DNA from 3 places in the Sphingomonas sp. PvP018 genome. Region 1 is predicted to be linked to each of the others. Evidence: riboswitches for the same ligand, from Rfam matches in the RefSeq annotation. Region 1 holds a riboswitch; each other region holds the start of a gene.
What was found. Region 1 has a riboswitch for cobalamin ahead of J3A66_RS03200 (DUF1636 domain-containing protein). Riboswitches for the same ligand answer to the same signal wherever they lie in the genome.

Region 1 (2,260 bases):
AATCGACGCTGGTTCAGGCGCTGCTCGGGCTGGTTCCCGCTACTGGGGAGATCCTGCTCGACGGGGTTCCGCTGGCGGAGCGCTCGCGACCCGAGATTGCGCAGACGGTCGCGTATCTGCCGCAGGGTCAAAGTCTTCATTGGCCGCTGAGCGTCGAACGTCTCGTCGCGCTGGGCCGCTTGCCCCATCTCGCACCGCTGTCGCGCATTTCTCAGCAGGATCGTGATGCGATTGCCCGTGCGATGGCAGCGGCGGACGTGACCATGCTTGCGGCACGTGTCGCGACCGAGATTTCGGGGGGCGAGCGGGCCCGCGTCCTGCTGGCAAGGGCGCTCGCGGTGGAGGCGCCGGCGCTGATCGTCGACGAGCCACTCGCGTCGCTCGATCCCGCGCATCAGATCGCAGTCATGGAGATCCTGCGGGCGCAGGCCGCGCGGGGTGTCCTGGTGATCGCCGTCCTGCATGATCTGGGGCTCGCCGCACGCTATTGCGATCGCATCCTCGTGCTAGACGCGGGCCGGCTCGTCGCCGACGGCGCGCCGTCGGCAGTGCTGACGCCGGCGCGGCTGCTTGAGACCTATGGTGTTCGGGCGTGGTTCGGATCGATCGAGGGCGTACCGGTCGTGGTACCGCTGACGCGTGACAGCGCGCAGGGCGATTGACCCGGGCCGCTCGCCCGGCCTATCCCTCTGACCGCGACAGGTTCCCCGGCGACGGGGATGAAAAGGGAACGGGAGAACCCCGGCTGCCCCTGCAACTGTAAGCGGCGAGCCATCGTGCCATCATGCCATTGGGATCCCGGTCCCGAGAAGGCGGCGCGAAGGGCTGTGACCCGTGAGCCAGGAGACCTGCCCGTCGCAGTCGTCTTTCGTCCGGCCAGGGTGCGCCGAGCGGACGGGGGTAAACCCGCGCGACGACATAACCAGCCTGCGGCCTGTGCCGCGGGCGCGTATGTCATGGGGTTTCAATGCCGAATCTACTGGTTCCCGCCGAAGACGGTGCGGCCGTCGTCGCCTGCAGCACCTGCCGCGCGTCCACCGATGCGAAGGACGATGCCGAGGGCATGCGCGGCGGTGCGAGACTCGTCGCGGCGTTGCAGACGGTCCAGGCAAGCGATCCGCGCTATGCCGGGATTGCGGTCCAGGCGATGCCGTGCCTGTTCGCCTGTCAGGATTTCTGCACCATTCACGTTCGCGGGCCCGCGAAGATCGGCTATGTGCTGGGGCGCTTCACGCCCGACGAGGATGCGGCGCGGGCGATCCTCGATTACGCCGTGCTGCATGCGGAGAGTGCGGAGGGGCAGGTGCCGTTTCGGCAGTGGCCTGCGGGGATCAAGGGGCATTTCATCACCCGGACGCCCCCCGCCGGCTATGTCGCGCAGTGACGCTGTTCCCGACGGTCGCGGCGTTCGAGGCGGCGCTCGGGGCTCTTCCTGCGGCAGACGAAGCCGCGCGAGGGGCCGCATCGCTGCGGCAAACACACTTGACCAAGCCGCCAGGAGCTCTCGGCCGACTTGAGGACCTCGCAGTCTTCATGGCGGGCTGGCAGGGGCGCGAGCGGCCGCGGTTCGAGCGCGCGAGGGCGGCGATTTTCGCCGGAAATCACGGCGTTGCGGTGCACGGGGTCAGCGCTTTCCCGGTTTCCGTGACCGCACAGATGGTCGAGAATTTCCGCCATGGGGGCGCGGCCATCAATGCGCTGGCGGATGCCGTCGGGCTCGAGCTGATCATCGCCGACATCGATCTGGAAACCCCTACGGCGGATTTCACGACGGCATCGGCGATGGACGAAACCGCGTGTCTCGTCGCACTCAACATTGGCGCCGACGTCGTCGTGCCGGGGCTCGACATGCTTGTCGTGGGGGAGATGGGAATCGGGAATTCTACGTCGGCCGCAGCGCTGTGTCTGCGCAGTTACGGCGGAACCGCCGCGGACTGGGTTGGCCCGGGGACGGGGGTTGATGTGGCGGGAATCGCGCGGAAAACCAAGGTCGTCGAGGCGGGGATTGCGCGGCATGATGATTCCCCTCGGACACCGTTCGAGACATTGCGGCGGGTGGGGGGGCGTGAAATCGTCGCGATCGCTGGCGCGGTGGTGGCGGCGCGGCTGGCGGGGGTGCCGGTGGTGCTGGACGGATTCATTTCGTCGGCGGCGATCGCACCGATTGCGGCGGCGTATCCTGGCATCACAGAGCATTGCATTGCCGGGCATTGTTCGGCTGAGCCGGGGCATGAGCTACTGCTCGGCGCGCTGAATCTCG
Region 2 (2,260 bases), 2.5 Mb from region 1:
GAACTGGATCGCGTCACGGATGAAGAAGATCGGCAGGTTGTTGCCGACCAGATCCCAATTGCCCTGATCGGTATAGAATTTGGTCGCAAAGCCGCGCGGATCCCGCATGCCCTCGGGGCTGCCCGAGGGGTGGATCACGGTCGAGAAGCGGACGAACACGGGCGTCTGCTTGCCGGGCATGAACAGCGATGCACCGGTGATGCTCGAAATGTCCGCGGTCGCGGTGAACACGCCGTGGGCACCGGTTCCGCGGGCATGGACGACGCGCTCGGGCACGCGCTCCCGGTCGAAGCGTGCGAGCTTCTCGATCAGCGTCGTGTCCTCGAGCAGGACGGGGCCCAGGTCGCCCGCCGCCTTCGAGTGGCGGTTCTCGCCGATCGGCGCACCATTGTCGCGGGTCATCTGCGGCGCGGCGGCACTGGCTGAATCACCCTTGGCTTCGACAGTGCCGGCCACACCGGCCTGCGCCAGCGCGGGCTTGCCGGCGCTGGACGGAGCCGCCGCAGTCGTCATGCGGGTTTCCGCCTGCGTCTCGGCCGGTGCCACCGTCTGCGCGGCAACGGGCTGGATCATGGCACCCGCCGATGCCGCAGCCAGCAGCATCGCCGTCACAGCCTGACGGCTCTTCACGTTCTTCATCTCGATCCCTTAATCCTGCATGCCATCAGCGTGGCATCCCCGCACAGAGCGTGCGGCACCGCCGCCTCCTGATCGAGGACGCGCATCGCGCCAAACGGAGCTTCTGGATCACAGCAATCGAGCAGGACGATCGAGCCGCCATCGCGCCGCTCGCCGGACGATTGCCGAACGATCCTGACCGGGATAGACCGGCGCCGCTGACCTGTTCGATCCGAGCAGGACGGCATGATCGCGTCGGTGCCCCGAAAGGGGCTTAATAGGGAACGCGGTGAGGGTGGTTTGCCACCTGAAGCCGAGGCTGTCCCTGCAACTGTAAGCGGCGAGCGCGATGCATTTCGCTTCTTCCTGCAAAGGAAGGAGCAGCCACTGGGCCAGACGTTTCGTCATGAGGGCCTGGGAAGGCCGTGCATCGTGTGATGACCCGTGAGCCAGGAGACCTGCCGGCGTCTGGTCGCTCTTGCCTGGCCCAGGGGGTGGCCGCGGCACGGTACTCCGTCGAGCGACGACGTGTGCGGTGGGGACCGCACGGGCATGCGTGCCGGTCGCAATCGCGTCCGGCTGGCGCGGATGTCGGCCGTTCGCGGGAGGTCCCTGCCGGGTTCGCCAGACGCCCGGGGGATTACCGTAATGCCGTTCCTATTGTCTCGCCTCGCGCTCGCGGGGGCTATTCTGTCGCCTGTCCTCGCAGCACAAGTCCATGCGCAGTCCGCGCCGGATCCCGACACCAAGGACATCCTGGTCGTCGGACAGCATGCCCAGGACACGCTCACCACGCCGAATGCGACCGGCAGCCGCCTGGGCCTTACGCCGCTCGAGACCCCCGCGACGCTCTCGGTCATCGACGGCGCCACGATCCGCGCGCGCGGCGACCTGTCGGTGATCGACGCGACGAGCCGCGCACCGGGCATCAGCAATGCGGGCAATCCCGGCAATGGCGGTACCGCGCTCGCCGCGCGGGGCTTCAGCGGTCAGGGATCCGTGCTCCAGCTCATCGACGGCATCAGGCTGTTCCCGGCGGCCGGCACGATCACCTTTCCGACCGATCCGTGGATGGTCGAGCGGATCGACATCCTGAGCGGCCCGGCCTCGGTGCTCTACGGCCAGGGCGCACTGGGCGGCGCGGTGAATGTCGTGATGCGCAAACCCGATACGCAGCAGACGCACGTGGAGGGCGAGATCGGCTATGGCTCGCAGGACAGCTTCCATCTCGCGGCAGGCGCAGGGGGGCCGATCACCGAGCGCCTCTCTTACCGCATCGACGGCAGCTATCGCCGATCGGACGGCTATGTCGATCGCGGCCAGTCGCGCAGCCATGCCGTGTCGGGCACGCTGCGCTGGGCGCCGACCGACACGCTCGTCGTCACCGTGCGGGACGATTATGGCGACCAGAAGCCGATGCGCTATTTCGGCACACCGCTGATCGACGGTCGGCTCAACGACCGCATCCGGGAACGCAACTACAACACACGCGACGGCTCTATCCGATACCGCGACAACCGCACCAGCCTGCAGGTTGACTGGACGCCGAGCGATGCGGTCACCGTCAGCAACCAGGCCTATCGCCTCACCTCCAAACGCTCCTGGCTCAATCTCGAAACCTATTGCTGGATCGCCGCGGACG
Region 3 (2,260 bases), 2.9 Mb from region 1:
TCGCCGCGCCGGTGAAGATGCGCGTCGCCTGTCCCGCGCCGACTGAACCGGTGAAGGGGCGGCCGGCCGCGCTCTCGCCGATGACCGTCCACGGCCCGGGCAGATCTGCATAGCGGATCGCATAGCCGTCCATCGCCGAGAGGTCGGTCGCGGGCTGGGTGCGGCGGGCGAGAATGTCCTCCGCCGCCCAGCGACCCATCGCCGAGCGCAGCGGCACGGTTTCGGCCGGCACGCGCGATGCCATGGCGAAGAGTCGGGACTGGGCTTCGGCGACGGGGACGAGAGGGCGCATGCGGGCTCCGTTCAGCGGGGCGATGAGGGTCTGCGCTGCTCGCACGAATGCCGGGGGGCGGAAAGCGGGCAACGCCGCGACCGGCAGGAGGCCGGTCGGTTATGTGATCAACGTACGAGGTGCGGCAGACGTTGCGGTAAGATGGGACGACATGGCCGGCGTTGCGCCGCACGCAAATCCTGTCGTCAGCGCGGGCAAAACGCGCTAGCCCTGTGGCGCAGGTCCGACGCAAGCCGGATCCGCACAGATCGCGTCGGTGCCCTTCGGGGCTTGAATGGGAATGCGGTGCGGGGTTCGCCCCAAGACCGCAGCTGTCCCTGCAACTGTAAGCGGCGAGCGACACGCACGCGCCCCCGGCGACGGGGGCAGCCACTGGGCTGATGGCCTGGGAAGGTGTGCGTCGAGCCTTGACCCGCGAGCCAGGAGACCTGCCGGCGTCTGGTCGCTCTTGTCCCGGTCCAGGGGGTGGCCGAGGCACGGTGAACGCCGTCTGAGCGACGACCATGCGGCGGGGGCCGCATCGGCGACGCATGCCGGCCGCTCAAGGCGTCCGGTCGGCGCGCGTCCCGGTCGTTCGCGGCAGGCCCCCGTCCTCGTCGGACGCCGGGGATGTGCCAATGACCAAGATCATGACCGGGCGGACTGCCGGTCGTTCGACGCGACACCGGATCGGCTGGATGTTCGCGATGCTGGTGGCGGCCAATATCGCCGCTTGGGGATGGGCGTTCGCGCTGTTCCAGGCGCAGCCGCTGATGCTGGGCACCGCGATGCTCGCCTGGGGGCTGGGGCTGCGGCATGCGGTCGACGCGGATCATATCGCGGCGATCGACAATGTGACGCGCAAGCTGATGCAGGACGGGCAACGGCCGATCGGGGTCGGCTTCTGGTTCGCGGTCGGTCATTCGGCGATCGTCCTGATCGCCGCGGTCGGAATCGCGCTGACCGCGAGCGCGCTGGCGCAGTTCGAGGCGTTCAAGCAGGCGGGCGGGGTGATCGCGACGCTGGTCTCCGCGCTGTTCCTGTTCACGATCGCGGCGATGAACCTGATCATCCTGCGATCGGTGTGGCGGACCTTCGGCCATGTCCGCGGCGGCGGGCGTTATGTCGAGGAGGATCTCGACCTGCTGCTCGGCAATCGCGGGCTGCTCGCGCGGCTGTTCCGGCCGATGTTCCGGCTGGTCACGCGCAGCTGGCACATGGCGCCGCTCGGCTTCCTGTTCGGGCTGGGGTTCGACACCGCGACCGAAGTCGCGATTCTCGGCCTGTCGGCGAGCCAGGCAGCGGACGGGCTGTCGATCGGCACGGTGCTGGTGCTGCCGGTGCTGTTCGCGACGGGCATGGCGCTGGTCGACAGTGCCGACGGGGTGGTGATGCTCGGCGCGTATGAATGGGCGTTCGTGAAGCCGATCCGCAAGCTGTATTACAACATCACGATCACGCTGATCTCGGCGATCGTCGCGATCGCGATCGGCGGGATCGAGACGCTCGCGCTGCTGGCGTCGAAGCTGGGCCTGAGCGGGGGCGTTTGGGACGTCGCCGCGACGCTGGGCGAGAATTTCAACGGGCTGGGCTTTGCGATCATCGCGCTGTTCGTGGCGTGCTGGGTGCTGAGTTTCGCGATCTACCGGTGGAAGCGGTTCGACGAGATCGAGGTGGTGCGGGGGTAACAGGCAGCGTCGTCATCCCGGGCTCGACCCGGAACCTGGAGCCAGACACCGGATCATGCACGGCCCTGGGTCCTGACTTTCGTCAGGATGACGGAGGTCAGGTGCATTGGCACAGTCCCCAAACTCCTCTAAACCCAACCCCGAGGTTTGGTTCTACCGAACCTCAACAGATCGCGCCGGTGCCCTTCGGGGCTTGAATGGGAATGCGGTGCGGGAGCTTTGCCTCCCAATGCCGCGGCTGTCCCTGCAACTGTAAGCGGTGAGCGAGACGCACAGGCCCCCGATGCGGGGGCAGCCACTG

Region 2: linked by a shared signal. The riboswitch ahead of J3A66_RS14440 (TonB-dependent receptor) and the one ahead of J3A66_RS03200 (DUF1636 domain-containing protein) in region 1 are both predicted to bind cobalamin.
Region 3: linked by a shared signal. The riboswitch ahead of J3A66_RS16310 (HoxN/HupN/NixA family nickel/cobalt transporter) and the one ahead of J3A66_RS03200 (DUF1636 domain-containing protein) in region 1 are both predicted to bind cobalamin.

Annotation. Positions count from the first base shown of each region.
Region 1 covers NZ_JAGIOU010000001.1:764,139-766,398, reverse strand. The annotation lists gene J3A66_RS03205 (ABC transporter ATP-binding protein) at 1-662, shown strand, start outside; cobalamin riboswitch at 684-871, shown strand; gene J3A66_RS03200 (DUF1636 domain-containing protein) at 968-1,384, shown strand; gene cobT (nicotinate-nucleotide--dimethylbenzimidazole phosphoribosyltransferase) at 1,381-2,260, shown strand, end outside.
Region 2 covers NZ_JAGIOU010000001.1:3,244,873-3,247,132, reverse strand. The annotation lists gene J3A66_RS14445 (catalase) at 1-639, opposite strand, end outside; cobalamin riboswitch at 858-1,099, shown strand; gene J3A66_RS14440 (TonB-dependent receptor) at 1,267-2,260, shown strand, end outside.
Region 3 covers NZ_JAGIOU010000001.1:3,641,826-3,644,085, forward strand. The annotation lists gene glp (gephyrin-like molybdotransferase Glp) at 1-292, opposite strand, end outside; cobalamin riboswitch at 530-743, shown strand; gene J3A66_RS16310 (HoxN/HupN/NixA family nickel/cobalt transporter) at 970-1,959, shown strand; cobalamin riboswitch at 2,120-2,260, shown strand, end outside.